DNA from 2 places in the Comamonas flocculans genome. Region 2 is predicted to be linked to the other one. Evidence: predicted binding sites of a transcription regulator. Region 2 holds the regulator's gene; the other holds the start of a gene.
What was found. Region 2 encodes LexA, which represses DNA repair genes until DNA is damaged. Its sites were predicted from a motif close to ACTGTATNNNNATACAGT; they were not measured.
Positions count from the first base shown of each region.

Region 1: recA (recombinase RecA) is a predicted target of LexA. The motif match lies at 2,547-2,564, and genes of this name have one in related genera.

Region 1 is NZ_CP042344.1:1,521,101-1,530,863, reverse strand. Features, by position in the region: gene FOZ74_RS07445 (PACE efflux transporter) at 1-153, opposite strand, end outside; gene FOZ74_RS07440 (shikimate kinase) at 228-779, shown strand; gene recX (recombination regulator RecX) at 813-1,301, opposite strand; gene recA (recombinase RecA) at 1,418-2,518, opposite strand; gene FOZ74_RS07425 (MarR family winged helix-turn-helix transcriptional regulator) at 2,627-3,115, shown strand; gene FOZ74_RS07420 (response regulator transcription factor) at 3,214-3,888, shown strand; gene FOZ74_RS07415 (sensor histidine kinase N-terminal domain-containing protein) at 3,947-5,401, shown strand; gene FOZ74_RS07410 (SPOR domain-containing protein) at 5,424-6,119, opposite strand; gene FOZ74_RS07405 (biotin--[acetyl-CoA-carboxylase] ligase) at 6,123-6,941, opposite strand; gene FOZ74_RS07400 (SET domain-containing protein) at 6,938-7,462, opposite strand; gene FOZ74_RS07395 (DNA topoisomerase III) at 7,546-9,763, shown strand, end outside.
Region 2 is NZ_CP042344.1:3,289,943-3,299,705, forward strand. Features, by position in the region: gene hrpA (ATP-dependent RNA helicase HrpA) at 1-3,871, shown strand, start outside; gene FOZ74_RS15785 (hypothetical protein) at 3,950-4,198, opposite strand; gene lexA (transcriptional repressor LexA) at 4,331-5,005, opposite strand; gene FOZ74_RS15795 (asparaginase) at 5,094-6,044, shown strand; gene adk (adenylate kinase) at 6,072-6,728, opposite strand; gene kdsB (3-deoxy-manno-octulosonate cytidylyltransferase) at 6,839-7,630, opposite strand; gene FOZ74_RS15810 (Trm112 family protein) at 7,627-7,815, opposite strand; gene lpxK (tetraacyldisaccharide 4'-kinase) at 7,796-8,818, opposite strand; gene FOZ74_RS15820 (ExbD/TolR family protein) at 8,823-9,251, opposite strand; gene FOZ74_RS15825 (MotA/TolQ/ExbB proton channel family protein) at 9,264-9,763, opposite strand, start outside.

The DNA of each region.
Region 1 (9,763 bases), 1.6 Mb from region 2:
GGCCACCGCCATCACGCCGGACTCGCCTGGCTGCTGCCCTATGGCGATGAAGAGCAGGCCGGATGCGATGATGGCGATGATCTCGTAGATGGTGACGTAAATCACCCGGCGCCAGGGGCCTTGCAGCCCCGTGGCCTGATGGGAAGCGGACATCGGGCGAGTATAAAAAGCGTCGCGCGCCCCGCGCGGGCGCGCGAGCGACAGCAACTTTTGACGGAGCATAGGCTATGGCAACGCGCTGCACCCTGGTGGGCATGCCGGGTTCGGGCAAATCCACGGTGGGCCGCCACCTGGCGCGGCGGCTGGGCTGCGACTTCGTGGACATGGACCAGCAGCTGGAGCAGCGCCTGGGCTGCAGCATCCGCAGCTACTTCGAAGCCCGGGGCGAAGCCGCGTTTCGCGCGCACGAAGCCGCGCTGCTGGCCGAGCTGGCTGCGCAGCCCGGCCCCATCGTGCTGTCCACTGGCGGCGGCGTGGTGCTGCGCGCCGACAACCGCGCGCTGCTGCGCACGCACTGCGCGCCGGTGTTCTACCTGCGCGCCAACGCCGACGAGATCTTTCACCGCCTGCGCCACGACCGCAAGCGCCCGCTGCTGCAGGTGGACAACCCGCAGGAGCGCCTGCGTCTGCTGTTTCGCGAGCGCGACCCGCTGTACCGCGAGGTGGCGCACTACGTCATGGAGACGCGCCGCGCCAGCGTGCAGGCGCTGGTGAGCCGGGTGCAGATGCAGCTGGAGATGGCTGCGCCGGACGGCGCCGGCGGCCCCGTGCCGGGCTGAGCGCGGCGCCGGCGGGCGCGCCGGTGCGCGGCTTCAGGGCGCGCAGCCGGGTTCGGGCTCTGGTCCGGATTCGGGCTCGCCGGCCCGCGCCAGCGCGCGGCGCACCGTTTCGCCGGAAAACCCGCGCGCCGCGAGAAAGCGCATCTGCCGCGCCCGTTCGCGGGCATCGGCGGGCGCCGGGCCGCCGCCAAAGCGCTTGCGCCAGACCGCCAGCGCGCGCGCCACCTCCGTGCCCGTCAGCTGCTCGGCGCTGGCGCGCAGCAGCTCTTCGCTCAGTCCCTTGCTGCGCAGCTCCTGCAGCACGCGCTGGCTGCCCAGCAGCGGCGCGCGCCGGTGCAGCAGCGATTCGGCCACCCGCGCCTCGTCGATGAAGCCCTTGGCCGCCAGCGTGTCCAGCAGCGCGCTCAGGTCTTCGCCCTCCTGCACATGGCGCGAGAGCTTGGCCATGAGCTCGGCGCGCGAGTGCTCGCGCTGCGCGAGCAGGCGCAGCGCGCGGGCCTTGAGCGTAGGAGGAGATTTCATCTACAAAAAGGAGAGCTGTTTGCGCCTGACCAGCAAGGGTTTGAGGCGGTTTTGACCAGAATTCCAGACCTGTGGGTCTTCGTCCGGGTCCGCGCCGCAGCGGCGCGGGCCGCGGCCTACGGCTCTGCCGCCACCGGTGCGTCCTTGCCCGCCTTGTCGGCTTTTTCGCCCTTCTTGGGCTTGCCCAGCGCGGGCAGCAGCGCGATGCCCAGGCCCTCGCGCACCTTGTTCTCGATCTCGTGGGCCAGGTCGGGGTTCTCACGCAGGAATTCGCGCGCGTTGTCGCGCCCCTGGCCGATCTTCTCGCCGTTGTAGGCATACCAGGCGCCGCTCTTTTCCAGGATGCGCGCGTTCACCCCCATGTCGATGATCTCGCCCTCGCGCGAGATGCCCTCGCCGAACAGGATGTCGAACTCGGCCGTCTTGAACGGCGGGCTGACCTTGTTCTTGACCACCTTGACGCGGGTTTCGTTGCCTATCGCCTGGTCGCCCTTCTTGAGCGTGCCTATGCGCCGGATGTCCAGGCGCACCGAGGCGTAGAACTTGAGCGCGTTGCCGCCGGTGGTGGTTTCGGGGCTGCCGAACATCACGCCGATCTTCATGCGGATCTGGTTGATGAAGATCACCATGCAGTTGGTCTTCTTGATGGTGGCGGTGAGCTTGCGCAGCGCCTGGCTCATGAGGCGCGCCTGCAGGCCGGGCAGGCTGTCGCCCATGTCGCCTTCGATCTCGGCCTTGGGCACCAGGGCGGCGACCGAGTCGACCACGATCAGGTCGACCGCGCCGGAGCGCACCAGCGAATCGACGATTTCCAGCGCCTGCTCGCCGGTATCGGGCTGGCTGATCAGGATGTCGTTGACGTTCACGCCGAGCTTTTGCGCATAGCTGGTATCGAGCGCGTGCTCGGCGTCGATGAAGGCGCAGGTGCCGCCCTGCTTTTGCATCTCGGCAATCACCTGCAGCGTGAGCGTGGTCTTGCCCGAGCTTTCCGGCCCGTAGATCTCGACCACTCTGCCGCGCGGCAGGCCGCCCACGCCCAGCGCGATATCCAGGCCGAGCGAGCCGGTGGAGACGACCTGGATGTCCTCGATGGCTTCGCCTTCGCCCAGGCGCATGATGGTGCCCTTGCCGAACTGCTTTTCGATCTGCGCGAGCGCGGCGGCCAGGGCCTTGGCCTTTTCGGTTTGTGCGGGGGTGGTCTTGCTTGCCGTGTCCATGCTGAACTCCTGCTGAAGGACGGTGAATACTGGATGGTTGAACAGTAGTGTAGGGGTGATAAAAGAAATTTCCACTAATAATTGGTCAGTTTGCCTGACAATCAAGCCGTGCCTGAACCGACCCCGCCCGACGAGCGCTGGCGCCAGTCCCACCTGGGGCGGCTGCTTGGGCATGCCGCCCGGCGCTTCGACGCGCGCGTGCTGCAGCTCATGGCGCGCGATGTGCAGGTGCCGCTGGCGCTGTCCAACCTGGCGGCGCGCGAGAAGGTGGGCGCGGCGCACATCCACATCACGCGCCACCTGTCGCTGCGCGGCGACCGGCTGACCGACCTGGCCGAGCGCGCCGGCATGAGCAAGCAGGCCATGGCCACGCTGGTGGCGCAGTGCGAAGCCTGGGGCCTGGTGGTGCGCGAGCCCGATCCACTCGACGCGCGCGCCCGCATCGTGCGCTTTACCGCCACGGGCCTGGCCTGGCTGGCGGCCTTTCGCGCCAGCGTGGAGCGGGCCCAGGAGGAATTTCGCGCCGAAGTGGGTGACGAGGTGGCCGCGGTGGTTCTGCTCGGCCTGGAAGCCTACGGCGCGGCCGCGGGGCGCTGAACCGGGGGGTGCCGGGCTCGCCTAGAATTTGGGCACTCGAAGGCGCTCCAGCGCCCGCCGTGCTGCCCCCAGCATTTCGCACCAGGAGACAGTCCCGCATGCGCATCCTCATCGCCGAAGACGACCAGGTCCTCGCCGACGCCCTGTTGCGCTCGCTGCGCGCGGCCGGCGCCGTGGTGGACCATGTGGCCAACGGCAGCGAAGCCGACGCGGCACTGATGACCAACCACGAGTTCGACCTGCTGATCCTCGACCTGGGCCTGCCGCGCATGCATGGCCTGGAAGTGCTCAAGCGCCTGCGCGCGCGTTCCTCGCCGCTGCCGGTGCTGATCCTCACGGCGGCCGACAGCGTGGAAGAGCGCGTCAAGGGTCTGGACCTGGGCGCCGACGACTACATGGCCAAGCCGTTCTCGCTGCAGGAGCTCGAGGCGCGCGTGCGGGCGCTGACCCGCCGCAGCCTGGGCACGACCACCAATGTGCTGCGCCACGGCCCGCTGACCTACGACCAGGTGGGCCGCATGGCCAGCATCGATGGCGAGGTGGTGGAGCTGTCCGGGCGCGAGCTCGGCGTGCTGGAAATCCTGCTGCAGCGCACCGGGCGCCTGGTGTCCAAGGACCAGCTCGTCGAGCACCTGTGCGAATGGGGCGAAGAAGTCAGCAACAACGCCATCGAGGTCTATGTGCACCGCCTGCGCAAGAAGATAGAGCGCGGCCCGGTGCGCATCGCCACGGTGCGCGGCCTGGGCTATTGCCTGCAGAAAATCGAGCCATGATGCTGCAAAAATCAGAGGGGCCAGCGCATACCTGACAAGGGTTTGCACCGGTTTTTGCATGAAACGCACCGAGCAGCGCTCGCTCTTTGGCGAGATCCTGGACTGGATGCTCACCCCGCTGCTGCTGCTGTGGCCCATCAGCCTGGCGCTGACCTGGTTCGTCGCCCAGGACCTGGCCAACAAGCCGTTTGACCGCACGCTGGAATACAACGCCTACGCGCTGGCCGAGCTGCTCAGCGTGCAGGACGGGCTGGTGCGCGTGAACCTGGCCAATACCGACGCCGGCGTGCTGCGCGCCGACGAGTCGGACGTGGTCTACTTTCAGGTGCGCGCGCCCAGTGGCGCGGTGCTTGCCGGCGAACGCGACCTGCCCCAGCCGCCGGCCGACGCCCTGGTGGCCGCCGACGAGGTGCAGCTGCGCGACGATGAGCTGCGCGGCGCCGACGTGCGCGTGGCCTACATCTGGGTGCATCTGCCCAAGGCGGACTTCCATCCGGCGCTGGTGCAGGTGGCGGAGACGCGCTCCAAGCGCAGCGTGCTGGCCACGGAAATCATCAAGGGCGTGCTGCTGCCCCAGCTCTTCGTGCTGCCGCTGGCGCTGCTGCTGGTGTGGCTGGCGCTCACGCGCGGCATCAAGCCGCTGCACCAGCTCGAAGACCGCATCCGCCGGCGCAAGCCCGGCGACCTCTCGCCGCTGGACAACAAGGCGGTGCCGCTGGAGGTGGCGCCGCTGGTCGATTCGGTCAACGACCTGCTCGAGCGCCTGCACGAGTCGGTGGCTACGCAAAAACGCTTTCTGGCCGACGCCGCGCACCAGCTCAAGACGCCGCTGGCGGGGCTGCGCATGCAGGCCGACCTGGCCCAGCGGCGCGACACCAGCGCGGAGGAGCTCAAGAAGTCGCTGCTGCAGATCGGCCGCGCCTCGGTGCGCGCCACGCATGCGGTCAACCAGCTGCTGGCGCTGGCGCGTGCCGAGGGCGGCGCGAGCACCCTGCAGCGCCAGCGCCTGAACCTGGCGCAGCTGGTGATCGACGTGGTGCACGACAGCGTGCCGCGGGCGCTGGCCAAGCACATCGACCTGGGCTACGACGGCGCGCCGCCCGAAGCCCCGGGCGTGTGGATGGAGGGCAACGCCACGCTGCTGTCCGAGCTGGTGCGCAACCTGCTGGACAACGCCATCAACTACACGCCCTCGAGCGACGCCAGCCCCGGCGTGGTCACCGCGCGCGTGGTGACCGACCCCTTCGGCCAGGTGCTGCTGCTGCAGGTGGAAAACTCCGGGCCGGGCATTGCCGAAGAGGAGCGCGAACTCATCTTCCAGCCGTTCTACCGCTCGCTCGGACACGAGGCCGATGGCTCGGGCCTGGGCTTGCCCATCGTGCGCGAGATCGTGCGCCAGCACCGCGCCAGCGTGCAGCTGGACCAGCTCCACCCCGGCAGCGCGCAGCCGGGCACGCGCTTCACGGTGCGTTTCGCGCCGCTGGCTCAGCCGCGCGGACTGCCCATCGCCTGACGGCTGGCTGCAGCCTGGCTCCTCAGGTACAAACCTGCAGCGGCGTGTCGTCCCAGCGCAGCGCCAGCGCGTCGAGCTGCGCGCGCAGCGCGGCGGTGGCCGCGGGCAGCACCAGCGTGTAGCGCGGCTGCGCGGCACGCTCCTGCACCACGCGGGCGGTGCGCACCCCGCGCGCCACCAGGTCGGCCAGTCCGCGCTGCGCCGCCTCTTCACTGGCAAAACGCCCGAGCGACAGGCCCGGCTCGAAGGCCGCCCCCGGGCGGTCGAAGGCGAGCTTGAGCGCGCGCAGCTCGGCGCGCTTCCTGGCCAGCGTTTCCTCGTCGGCAAAGCGCCCCATGTAGACCATCCAGCGCGCAGGCACCTCGCCCGGTTCCAGCGTCCAGCTGCCCGCCGGCAGGCTGGCCAGCGCAGTGCGCAGGCCCTGGGCGCGCGCCTCGTCCATGGGTCCGGCCTGAAGGCAGGCCACGGGCTCCGCCGCCACCTGCGCCGGGGCGGGCGGCGTCTCAGCAGGGACCGGGGTCGCCGGCGGCGCGGCGGGCGGCGGCGTGGATCTGCCGGCGGGCAGCAGCTCCAGGTTCTGCGGCGCGATCTGGCGCTGCAGGCGTTCGGGCTCGCCTTCGCTCTGGGGCGCCAGGCCCCAGGGCTGCAGCTGGCCGCTGCTCCAGGCGTAGTAGCCCAGGTTGGCCAGCAGCAGCACGAGTACGGCCAGGCGCAGCATGGCTCAGGCTCCGGCGCCGCAGCTGCTCGCCGGGCGCACGCTCACTTCGAAGCTGGTGATGCGCTGCAGGCCGCCCCGCGTGGACAGCTGCAGCGCGCCATCGTCCTGCACGCCACAGGCCGTGCCCTGCACGCCGTTGCTCAGCTGCACCGCCCGGCCCTTGAGGTAGTCGCGCCGCGCAAAGCGCGGCTGGAAGGGGGCGAAGCCGCTTTCGGCAAAACCGAGCAGCGTGCGCACCACGGGTGCGGCATAGCGCAGCAGGGCCGCGGGGCCGTCCAGGCGCGCATCCAGGTCCTGCAGGCAGGCGGCGGGCGTGCGCAATCCCTGCGCCGGCGGCGGCTGCAGGTTGATGCCGACGCCCACGATGACGCAGCGCCGGCCGCTGCCGTCGGCCATTTCGGTGGTTTCGATCAGTACGCCGGCAAGCTTGCGCCCGTCCTCCAGCCACAGGTCGTTGGGCCATTTGAGCAGGATGCGCGGCTGCCCGCTGCCCTGCGCGGGCCATTGCGGCTGCAGGCTTTCGGCCAGTGCCACGCCCACGGCCAGCGACAGGCCCGACCAGTCGCGCGGCGCATAGGGCAGGCCGATGGAGACGGCCAGCACGTCGCCCGCACCGCTGTACCAGTTGCGTCCCTGGCGTCCACGCCCGGCGGTCTGTTCCTCGGCAATCAGGAGCGTGGGCGCGAGCGTGCCCCTGCGCGCGCGGCGCAGCAGCTCGGAGTTGCTCGAATCGATGCTGGGCGCCACCTCGATCACAAGATCCGGCAGCAGCGGCGCAAGCTGCGCGCGCAGCGCCGCCAGCGGCCAGTCGCCCGCGCTCATGCGCGCCGGCCCCCGGGCGCAGGCTGCAGCGGGCGCCAGCCGCGCTTGGGCGCGAGCATGGTGCCGCGGCAGTGCGGGCTGGCGCAGCGGCAGGCGTACTGCGCCTTGAGCTTCTTGGTGTAGCGCTCCTCGATGATCAGGCCGTAGTCGTAGTTGAGCTCTTCGCCCGCGGCGATGTCGCGCAGCGCGGTGATGAAGATGCGGCCCTGCACCTCGTCGGCCCAGCAGTTGGGCTCGCAGCTGTGGTTGATCCAGCGCGCGGCGTTGCCGCCCACGTTGGCGTCGATCACGTGGTCTTCATCCACGTGGAAGTAGAAGGTGTGGTTGGGCTGGGCCGGGTCGTGCGGATGGCGCTCCTGCGCCTCGTCCCAGGAGATCACCTCGCCCAGGTATTCGATGATGACCTCGCCCTCGGCGATGGCCTGCAGCGCAAACACCCCCTTGCCGTGCACGCCCGAGCGGCGCACCTGGATGCGGCGGCCGCGCGGGGCCTGGGGGCGGGGGGCGGGGGGCTGGGACAAAATCTCTGCTACCTTGTATGCATACACACCTGCGCGCGCGTGCGCGTGGGGCCACACATTGTAGAAGTGCTGCACAAGACACCATGAGCAAACAACTGGTCATTGCGGAAAAACCCTCGGTCGCGCAGGACATCGTGCGCGCCCTCACGGCCACCACCGGAAAGTTCGACAAGCACGAGGACCATTTCGAGAACGAGCGTTACGTCGTCACCAGCGCCGTCGGCCATCTGGTGGAAATCCAGGCGCCGGAAGAATTCGACGTCAAGCGCGGCAAGTGGAGCTTTGCCCATCTGCCGGTCATCCCGCCGCGCTTTGACCTGAAACCGGTGGACAAGACCAAGAGCCGCCTGGCGGCCGTGGTCAGGCTGGCCAAGCGCAAGGACGTGAGCGAACTCATCAACGCCTGCGACGCGGGGCGCGAGGGCGAGCTGATCTTTCGCCTGATCGAGCAATACGCCGGTGGCGCCAAGGGCACGCTGGGCAAGCCGATCCGCCGCCTGTGGCTGCAGAGCATGACGCCGCAGGCGATCCGCGACGGTTTCGAGCGCTTGCGGAGCGAGCAGCAGATGCAGGGCCTGGCGGACGCCGCGCGCAGCCGCTCCGAGGCCGATTGGCTGGTGGGCATCAACGGCACGCGCGCCATGACCGCGTTCAACTCCCAGGGCGGGGGCTTCTTCTTGACTACCGTGGGGCGGGTGCAGACGCCCACGCTCTCGCTGGTCGTGGAGCGCGAGGAAAAGATCCGCGCCTTCAGAAGCCGTGACTACTGGGAGGTGCACGGCACCTTCGCCGCGCAGGCGGGCGACTACCTGGGCAAGTGGTTCGACCCGGCCTTCAGGAAGGGTGACGACCCGGAGGCCCGCGCCGACCGGCTCTGGAACGAAGCCCAGGCCCGTGCCATTGCCGAGGCGGTGCGCGGCCAGGCCGCCACGGTGACCGAGGAGGCCAAGCCCACCACCCAGGCCAGCCCGCTGCTGTTTGACCTGACTAGCCTGCAGCGCGAGGCCAACGGGCGCTTCGGCTTTTCCGCCAAGACCACGCTGGCGCTGGCCCAGGCCCTGTATGAAAAGCACAAGGCTCTGACCTACCCGCGTACCGATTCGCGCCATCTGCCCGAGGACTACCTGGGCACCGCGCGCCAGACGCTGGAGGTGCTCGCTGCCAGCACTTTGGGCCACCTGGCCCCGTTTGCGCGCCAGGCGCTGGAGCAAGGCTATCTGCGCCCCAGCCGCCGGGTGTTCGACAACAGCAAGATCAGCGACCACTTCGCCATCATCCCCACCACGCAGGCGCCGCACGGCCTGTCGGAGGCCGAGCAGAAACTCTACGACCTGGTGGTGCGCCGCTTTCTGGCGGTGTTCTTCCCGAGCGCGGAATTCCAGGTCACCACGCGAATCTCGCAAATCGCCGAGCACCACTTCAAGACCGAGGGCAAGGTGCTGGTCAAGCCCGGCTGGCTGGCCATCTACGGCAAGGAGGCCGCCGTGGATGCCGAAGGTGGCAAGGACGGCGACAAGGGCCAGCCGCTGGTGGCGGTGCAGCCGGGCGAGCGCCCGCTGGCCGCCCAGGTGGATGCCAAGGGCCTGAAAACCAAGCCGCCGGCACGCTATTCCGAAGCCACGCTGCTGGGCGCGATGGAGAGCGCGGGCAAGCAGATCGATGACGACGAACTGCGCGAGGCCATGCAGGAGAAAGGCCTGGGCACACCCGCCACGCGCGCGGCCATCATCGAAGGCTTGCTGACTGAAAAATACATGCTGCGCGAAGGCCGCGAACTCATCCCCACGGCCAAGGCCTTCCAGCTCATGACGCTCCTGCGCGGCCTGCAGGTCAATGAGCTGTGCAAGGCCGAGCTGACCGGCGAGTGGGAATACAAGCTGGCGCAGATGGAAAAGGGCCAGCTCTCGCGCGCCGCCTTCATGCAGCAGATTGCCGAGATGACCGAGCGCATGGTCAGGAAGGCCAAGGAATACGACCGCGACACCATCCCCGGCAACTACGCCACCCTGCAATCGCCCTGCCCCAACTGCGGTGGCGTGGTGAAGGAAAACTACCGCCGCTACGCCTGCACCGGCAAGGACGGGGGCGAGGGCTGCGGCTTCTCGTTTGGCAAGTCGCCCGCCGGGCGCACCTTCGAGGTGGCCGAGGCCGAGCAGCTTTTGCGTGAACGGCGCATCGGGCCGCTCACGGGCTTTCGCTCCAAGGCCGGCTGGCCCTTCACCGCCGAGATCGCCATCGTCGCCGATGCCGAGGCGGCGGGGGGCTACAAGCTGGAATTCGACTTTGGCGACGACAAGAACG
Region 2 (9,763 bases):
CAAGCGCATCGCGCAGGAGCTGAACACGCCGCTGGGCGAGGTGGTGGGCTACAAGGTACGCTTTTCCGACACGCTGCAAAAGGGCGCCTCGGTCAAGCTGATGACCGACGGCATCCTGCTGGCCGAGACGCAGGGCGACCCGCTGCTCCAAGCGTACGACACCCTGATCATCGACGAGGCGCACGAGCGCAGCCTGAACATCGATTTTCTGCTCGGCTACCTCAGGCAGATCCTGCCGCGCCGCCCCGATCTGAAGGTGGTGGTCACTTCGGCCACCATCGATGCCGAGCGGTTTGCCCGGCACTTCGCCGACGCCCGGGGGGTGCCGGCACCGGTCATCATGGTCTCCGGGCGCACCTGGCCGGTGGAGTTGCGCTGGCGCCCCTGGGAAGAGAAAAAAGACTACGACCTGAGCGACGCGATCGCCGACGCGGTCGATGAGCTTTGGGCAGGCGGCGGGCAGGGCGGCGACATTCTGGTCTTCCTGCCCGGCGAGCGTGAAATCCGCGAGGCGGCCGACCACCTGAAAAAGCATTTGCAGCACCTGCCGGCGCTGCGCAGCGCCGAGGTGCTGCCGCTCTTTTCGCGCCTGTCGCAGGCCGAGCAGGACCGCATCTTCGAGCACCACGGCGGGCGGCGCATCGTGCTGGCGACCAACGTGGCCGAAACCTCGCTCACCGTGCCGGGCATCAAATACGTGATTGACGCAGGTACGGCGCGCGTCAAGCGCTATTCCTTCAGGAGCAAGGTGGAGCAGCTGCTGGTCGAGCCCATCAGCCAGGCCGCGGCCAACCAGCGCGCGGGGCGCTGCGGGCGCGTGGCCAACGGCATCTGCATCCGCCTGTACGACGAGGCGGACTTCAACCAGCGCGAGCGCTTTACCGACCCGGAGATCCTGCGCTCGTCGCTGGCCGGCGTGATCCTGCGCATGAAGTCGCTCGGGCTGGGCGACGTGGTCAATTTCCCCTTCCTCGAAGCGCCCTCCGGCCGGGCGATTGCCGACGGCTACCAGCTCTTGCAGGAGCTGGGCGCGGTGGACGAGCAGGGCGCGCTGCAGCCCATGGGGCGCGAGCTCGCCCGCCTGCCGCTGGACCCCCGCGTGGGCCGCATGATCGTGGAGGCGCGCGGCCGGGGCGCGCTGGCCGAGGTGCTGGTGATAGCCGCCGCGCTGTCGGTGCAGGACGTGCGCGACCGCCCGCTGGAGGCCCAGGCGCAGGCGGACCAGGCGCATGCCAAGTTCGACGACGACAAGAGCGAGTTCAGCGGCTACGTGCGGCTGTGGAACTGGCTGCACGATGCGCGCGGAGGCAAGGTGGTGGCGCAGTCGCGCCGGGAGATGGCGGCCGCGGGGCAGGTGGCGGCGGCGAATGCGCGCAGCCAGGCGTTCCTGCCGGTGGGAAAGCGGGGACGGCCCCCATCGCGACCTTCCCCCGGAGGGGGAAGGAGTGCAGACCAGAGCAGCGGAAGCTCGCCCCCTCCCCCTCTGGGGGAGGGCAGGGGTGGGGGCCAGCGCCCCCCGGACAAGCAATCTTCCCCGGGGGGCGCCCAAACCATCTCCCCGCCAGGCGACACCCACAAGCTGAGCAACCGCCAATGGGAGCAGCTGCTGCGCCAGAACTACCTGAACGTGCGCCGCGTGCGCGAATGGCGCGACATCCACAGCCAGCTGCTCACCGTGGTGCGCGAGCAGCGCTGGCCGCTGAACACGCAGGCGGCGGGCTATGAGTCGGTGCACCTGTCCATGCTGGCGGGGCTGCTGGGCAACATCGGCTTCAAGGCGGAAGACGCGGACGCCTGGCTGGGCGCGCACGGCATCAAGTTTCATCCGCACCCTGGCGCGCACCTGTCCAAAAGGCCCGGGCGCTGGATCGTTGCGGCCGAGCAGGTGCAGACCTCGCGCCTGTACGGGCGCGGCATCGCGGCCATCGAGCCGCAGTGGCTGGAGGAGGTGGGCGCGCACCTCTTGAAGAAGCAGCTGCTGGAGCCGCACTGGAGCAAGAAGCAGGAGGACGTGATCGCGCTGGAGCGCGCCACGCTCTACGGCCTGGTGGTCTACAGCCACCGGGCCGTGAGCTATGGCCGCGTGGACCCGCGCGAGGCGCGCCAGCTCTTCATCCGCCGCGCGCTGGTGGAGGGCGAGTGGGAGAGCGACTGGCCGTTTCTGGCCGCCAACCGCAAGGCGGTGCACAAGGTGCAGGAGCTCGAGCACAAGAGCCGCCGCCAGGACGTGCTGGTGGACGACGAGCTGATCTACGCCTTCTACGACCAGGCCATTCCCGAAGGGGTGTACAGCGGCGCCACCTTCGACAAATGGTTCCGCCAGGCGGTCAAGGCTGCGCCGCAGCTGCTGCGCATCACGCGCGAAGAGCTCATGCGCCATGAAGCTGCGGGCGTGACCAGCGAGCGCTTTCCCAGGCTGGTGCGCCTGGGCGGCGTGGACTGCGCCGCAAGCTATCTGCACGCGCCCGGCGACGCGCGCGACGGCGTGACGCTGACGCTGCCGCTGTTCGCCCTGAACCAGGCGAGCGAAGACGACGCGCAGTGGCTGGTGCCCGGCATGCTCAAGGACAAGATCCAGGCGCTGCTCAAGAGCCTGCCGCAGCGCCCGCGCAGCCGCTTCGTGCCGCTGGCGGAAAACGCCCGGCGCCTGGCCGAGCTCCTGCTCGCGCGCGGCGGACGCGAACAGGGCGGCTTGCTGGACGTGCTGCTCAAGCAGGCGCGCGAGGAAACCGGGCTGGACATCAAGATGGCGGACTTCAAGCTGGACATGCTCAGCCCGCACCTGTTCATGAACTTTCGCGTGGTGGACGAGCACGGCCGCCAGCTCGGCCAGGGGCGGCAACTGGCCACGCTCAAGGCGCAGTGGGGCGGCCAGGCGCGCGGCGCCTTCCAGGCGCTTGCTTCATTGAAGATAGCTGGTAGCGCACAGCCAGAGCCAGTTTCATATATAAAACCGTCTGAAAACCTTGCCAGACAAGCGCCAGCAGCTCCTGAAAAAGAGATCGCCCCCGTCCAGCCCGCCGATGCGCTCTACACCGCATGGACCTTTGGCGAGCTGCCCGAGCTGCTGGAGATCCGGCGCGCCGGCCAGAGCCTGGTGGGCTTTCCGGCCCTGATCGACCGCGGCGAGGGCGTGGGCATCGAGGTCTTCGACGAGCCCGAGGTGGCCGCCGCGCGCCACCGCGTGGGCCTACGGCGCCTGGTGGCGCTGCAGATCAGGGACGCGCTCAAGTACCTGGCCAAAAACATCCCCGACCTGCAGCGCATGGCCGTGGCCTACATGCCGCTGGGCACCCAGGACGAATTGCAGCGGCAGATCATCGACGTGGCGCTGGAGCGCGCCTTCCTGCAGCCGCCGCTGCCGGCGAACGCGCAGGACTTTGCCCGGCGCATCCAGGAAGGGCGCGCGCGCCTGACCCTGATCGCCAACGAAGTGGCGCGCCTGTGCGCGGCCGTCCTGCAGGAATACGCACTGGCCCAGCGCAAGATCAAGGAAACGCGCAACGCCCCGCTGGCCACGCAGGACACCGGCCGCCAGCTGCAGATCCTGATGGGCAAGAACTTCCTGCTGGAAACCCCGTGGACGCAGCTGCAGCACTACCCGCGCTACCTCAAGGCCATCGTGCTGCGCCTGGACAAGCTGCGCGCCGACCCCGCGCGCGACGAAGCCAGGACGCGCGAGCTGCAGCCGCTGGAGCAGCGCTACTGGCGCCTGTTGGCCGAGCGCAAGGGCCAGGAAGACGCGCGCATGCAGGAATACCGCTGGATGCTGCAGGAGCTGCGCGTGGGCTTTTTCGCCCAGGAACTGCGCACCCCTTACCCCGCGAGCAGCAAGCGCCTGGACAAGATCTGGGCCCAGCTGCAGTTCTGAAGCAGCGGCGCCGGCCGGCCCGTGGCTGCCTTGGCTGGCCCCTTGCCGCGCTGCGCCCCGGCCCGCGCCTGCCGTGCCTCAGGCCAGCGCCAGGCGGTTGAGCTCGGCGCAGACGTCGGCCAGCCGGCCCGAAGCCATGAGCCGGCAGGAGCCATCGTCCGCATGCCGCACCACCAGGCGCAGCGGACGGTGGTGGGCCATGGGGCCCGTGGCGGCCAGCGGCGCGCCGGCGGGTTTGCGCGCAGCGGGCCGCAGCACGATCACGTTGTCGCGCGCCGCAGCGGCAAAAAAGGGGAGCGACGCCTGAGTGGGTTGAACAAGCTGCATGTGAGACTCCATCGGGTTTGAACACAGGCAGGATTGCCATGGAAAAAGCACGCCCCAGGGTTGGCCATGGGCGGCGCCTCGTGCGCCGCGCCCGGCCAGACGCCCGCCACCTGCGGCCGTGCCGGCCATGCCCTACATCAGCATGGTGTTGCGTATCAGGCCCACCGCCAGGCCTTCGATTTCGAACGGCTCGCCCGGATGCACGCGAATGACCGGGTAGTCGGGGTTTTCCGGCAGCAGCTCGATCTGGCCGCCGCTGCGGCGCAGGCGTTTGACGGTGACCTCGTCGCCCAGGCGCGCGACGACGATCTGGCCGCTGCGCGCCTCGTGCGTGGCCTGCACCGCCAGCAGATCGCCGTCCATGATGCCGGCGTCGCGCATGGACATGCCGCGCACCTTGAGCAGGTAGTCCGGCTTGTGCGCGAACAGCGAGCCTTCGATGGTGTAGCTCTGGTCGACGTGCTCCTGCGCGAGAATCGGCGAACCCGCGGCCACGCGGCCGATGAGCGGCAGCGTGAGCTGGGCCAGCCCCGCCATCGGCAGACCGAGCTGCACGCCGCGCTCGGCGTGGATCTGGCGCAGCGCGCTGGCGCGCAGCCGGATGCCGCGCGAGGTGCCGCTGAGCAGTTCGATCACGCCCTTGCGGGCGAGCGCCTTGAGGTGCTCTTCCGCGGCATTGGCCGACTTGAAGCCCAGTTGCTGCGCGATCTCGGCGCGCGTGGGCGGCGCGCCGGTCTGGGCGATGGCGCGCTCCACCAGCTCGAGGATCTGCTGCTGGCGGCCGGTGAGTTTGGGCTGGTCGGTCATGAAATGCTCCGGATTGGCTACAGGTCAGTGACTGTGTATCGATACAGTAGCTGTATTTTTCGACAGTTTTGAGAAAGTTGCAAGCACCATGGACAAAAAGATCGTGATCCTCGGCACGGGCGGCACCATCGCCGGCACCGGCGCGGCCGGCGGCCATGCTTACGTGGCCGCGCAACTGGGCGTAGAGGCGCTGGTGCAGGCGGTGCCGGGCCTGCAACAGGCCGCGGGCATGGCGCTGCAAGCCGAGCAGCTGGCGCAGCTCGACAGCAAGGACATGGACCACGCCACCTGGGTGCGCCTGGCGCGGCGCTGCGCAGCCCTGCTGGCCGACGACCAGGTGGCCGGCATCGTCGTCACCCATGGCACGGACACGCTGGAAGAGAGCGCCTGGCTGCTGCACGAGCTGCTGCCCGCGGACAAGCCCGTCGTGCTGACCTGCGCGATGCGCCCGGCCACTGCGCTGCTGGCAGACGGGCCGCAGAACCTGCTGGACGCGGTGCTGCTGGCCGCGCACCCGCAGGCGCGCGGCGTGCTGGTGTGCGCACTGGGCACGGTCCACGGCGCGCGGGAGGTGAGCAAGCTGCATCCGCAGCGGCTCGATGCCTTCGCCTCGCTGGACAGCGGCCCGCTGGGCTGGGTGGAGGCCGGGCAGCTGCGCTGGGCGCACGGGGTGCCGCCGGCGGCCGGCACGCCGCGCCACGGCGCCTTGCTGCAGGCCCGCGCCTTCGGCCAGACGCCCTGGCCCCGCGTGGAGATCGCCCTCAGCCATGCGGGCTGCGACGGCGCGCTGCTCGACTGGATGGTGGCGGGCGGGGTGCGCGGCATCGTCGTCGCCGCGACCGGCAATGGCACGCTGCACCAGGCGCTGCGGCCGGCGCTCCTGCGCGCGGTGGATGCCGGGGTGCGGGTGCGCATCGCCGCGCGCTGCCCGCTCGGGCGCATGGCGGCGACCGCGGGTCAGCCCTGGCGCGATGCCGAGGGCCTGAGCCCGGTCAAGGCGCGCATCAGCCTGATGCTGGAGTTGATGGAGGAAGCCTGAACGCGCGGACGGCGCGCCGGCCCTTCGTCAGTGGCTCAGCGCCTCGAGCGCGCGCGCGGTGATCTCGTCCACGCTGCCCAGACCGTTGATGGCACGGTACCTGGGCGCGTTGGCCGGGTCGGCGCTGGCCCAGTCGCGGTAGTAGTCCACCAGCGGGCGCGTCTGGTCGCTGTAGACCTGCAGGCGCTTCTGGACGGTTTCTTCGCGGTCGTCGTCGCGCTGCACCAGCGGCTCGCCGGTCAGGTCGTCCTTGCCGGGGACCTTGGGCGGGTTGAACTTCACGTGGTAGGTGCGCCCGGACGCCGGGTGGCTGCGCCGCCCGCTCATGCGCTCGATGATGGCCTCGAAGGGCACGTCGATCTCCAGCACGTAGTCCAGCTTGACGCCCGCCGCCTTCATCGCGTCGGCCTGCGGGATGGTGCGCGGAAAGCCGTCGAAGAGAAAGCCCTGGGCGCAATCGGGCTCGGCGATGCGCTCCTTGACCAGGCCGATGATGATGTCGTCGCTCACGAGCTGGCCCGCGTCCATGACCGCCTTGGCCTGCAGCCCCAGCGGCGTGCCTGCCTTGACGGCGGCGCGCAGCATGTCGCCGGTGGAAATCTGCGGGATGCCGAATTGCTTGCAGATGAAGGCAGCCTGCGTGCCTTTTCCAGCGCCGGGAGCGCCAAGCAGGATCAATTTCATGGGGACTCTCTCTCGTCAGTTTTGAAATCGGGCCGCACGCGCCAGGCCGTGCGTGAACAGCGTTTGAGAATAGCACGCGTGCGCTGGCGCCCCGCTTACAGGGCGCCCTCTCAGGCAGGTGTGCCGCCGGCGGCAAACAGGGTGCGCACGCGCTCCAGGTCCTGCGGCGTATCCACACCCGCGCCGGGGGCCGTGGTGGTCACGTGCACCGCGATCGCATGGCCGTGCCAGAGCGCGCGCAGCTGCTCCAGCTGCTCGAGCTGCTCGGTGGGCGCGGGCGCCAGGCGTGCAAAGGTCTGCACGAAGCCCGCGCGGTAGCTGTAGATGCCGATGTGGTGCAGCGGCGCCAGCCCGGCGGCGGCCGCACCCTGCCACCAGGCGCCGCCCGGCTGCGCGCCGCGTGCATGCGGGATGGGCGCGCGGCTGAAGTAGCTGGCGCGGCCCCGGGCATCGAGCACCACCTTGACCACGTTGGGGTTGGCAAAGTCGGCGGCGCTGGCGATCGGATGTGCGGCCGTGCCCATGGGGCAGTGCGTGTGGCGGTGCATCAGGGCCGCGACGGCATCGATCAGGCCGGGCGCCATCAGCGGCTCGTCGCCCTGCACGTTCACCACCACCGCATCCTCGGGCAGGCCCAGCAGCGCGCAGGCTTCGGCCAGACGGTCGCTGCCGCTGGCGTGGTCGGCGCGCGTGGGCAGCGCCTGCACGCCGTGGGCCTGGCAGGCGTCGATGATCTCGGGCGCGTCGGCCGCCACCCAGACCTGCGCGGCGGCGCTTTGCAGCGCGCGCTCGGCCACGCGCACCACCATGGGCTTGCCGGCGATGTCGGCCAGGGGCTTGCGCGGCAGGCGGCTGGAGGCCAGCCGCGCGGGGATGACGACGGTGAAGGCCGCCGCGCTCACTGCTTTTTTTCCAGCTCGTCGTCGCTGAGCGTGCGCGCTTCGGTCTCGAGCAGGACGGGGATGCCGTCGCGCACCGGGTAGGCCAGGCGCGCGCTGTGCGATATGAGCTCCCGACGCTCGCGGTCGTAGGTCAGCGGCCCCTTGGTCACGGGGCACACCAGCAGTTCAAGCAGTTTCGGGTCCATGGCTTCCTCCGGCTTGCGGCGATGATAGTGGGGCCAGGCGCGCGTCCAGCCAGTCGAGGAAACGCGGCTCCAGCTCGACCTGCAGGGGCACCGCCCAGGCCTCGGGGTGCAGGTGCCAGAGCTTGACCGCGTCTTTTTCGGTACAAATCAGCTCCAAACCCTTGCGTGGCGGGCGCTGCCAGCTATCGAAAGCAAAGTGGTCGGGCAGGCTCTCGACGCTTGCGAGGGTGAGGCCACGCTCGCGCAGCATGGCAAAGAAGGCCTCGGGCGCGGCCACTGCCGCCAGCGCATGCAGGGGCTGGCCGCGCAGGCTGGACAAGGGCCGCTGCTCGCCCACGGCATTGACCGCGCAGGGGGCCAGCGCGCGCCGCAGCGTGAATACCGGGGCGCTGCCGGCCGGCGCGGGGGGAGCGCCGTGGCACAGCAGCGCATCCACCGGCCGCGGCCAGGGTTCGCGTAGCGGGCCGGCGGGCAGCAGCCAGCCATTGCCCACGCCGCTCTCGCTGAAGATGCACAGGTCCAGCGTGCGCGCCAGCGCCAGGTGCTGCAGGCCGTCGTCGCAGACCAGGATGTCGCAGTCCGGGTGCGCGGCCAGCAGCGCGCGCCCCGCATCGGCGCGCCGCGCGGCCACGAAGACCGGCACGGCGGTGCGCCGCGCCAGCAGCAGCGGCTCATCGCCGACGTCGGCGGGCGCGCTGGCGGGCAGTACCTCGCGGCAGTCGCGCGTGCGCCGCCCATGGCCGCGCGAGACGATGCCCGGGCGCCAGCCCCTGGCCTGCAGGTGGCGCACCAGCGCAATCACCACCGGCGTCTTGCCCGCGCCGCCCGCCACCACGTTGCCCACCACGATGACCGGCACGCCGAGCGTGCTGCGCCGCAGCCAGCCGCGCCCATAAAGGGCGCGGCGCAGCGCCACCAGCGCGCGGTACGGCAGGGACAGCGGCCAGAGCAGCCGCGCCAGCGCGCCCTTGTGCTGCCAGGCGCGGCGCAGACACTGGCGCACGCGCTCAGCGCCCTTGCGCCGCGGACGACTGGGTGGCGAAGGTCACCTGCGCCAGGCCCACGCGGCGAGCCGCTTCCATCACGGTGATGACCGCCTGGTGCGGCGCCATGGCGTCGGCGCTGATGATCAGCACGCTGTCGCCGCCGGCGGGCGCGGCGGCCTGCAGCGCCTGCGCCAGCTCGCCCACGCCGCGGCCCTCCAGAGGGCTCTTGTTCACCGCGTAGCGTCCGTCGGCGGCCACCGCCACCGTCAGCTCGCGCGGGCGCTCGCGCATCTGCTGGGTGTCGGCCACCGGCAGGGTCAGCTGCAGCTCGGTGAAACGGCTGTAGGTGGTGGTGAGTATCAGGAAGATCAGGATCACCAGCAGCACGTCGATGAAGGGAATCAGGTCGATGCGCGGTTCCTCGCGCGCGCTGCCAGCCCGGAAATTCATTGCCGGCTCCGCTTACAGCTGGCGCTTGCCAATCTGGCCGAGGTGGCGCACGAACTGCTCGGCCGCCAGCTCCAGCTGCAGGGTGTAGGCGTCCACGCGGCTGCGGAAGTACTTCCAGAAGAACAGCGCCGGAATCGCGATGATCAGGCCGAAGGCCGTGTTGTACAGCGCCATGGAAATACCGTGCGCCAACTGCGCCGGGTTGCCGCCGCCGGCCACGTGCCCGACGGCGCCGCTCCCTGCCTGCGCGCCGAAGATCTCGATCATCCCGACCACCGTGCCCAGCAGGCCCAGCAGCGGCGCGGCCGAGGCGATGGTGCCCAGCGCGTTGAGGTATTTTTCCAGCCGGTGCACCACCGAACGGCCCTGGTCCTGCATGGCAGCGCGCAGCTCTCCTTCGGAGCTGCGCGGGTCGCCCGCCAGCCGGCGGATGCCGCTGGCCAGCACCTCGCCGAGCGCGCTGTTCTGTTCCAGCTGCTTGACCACGTCGGGCGCGGGCAGGCTGCGGCTGG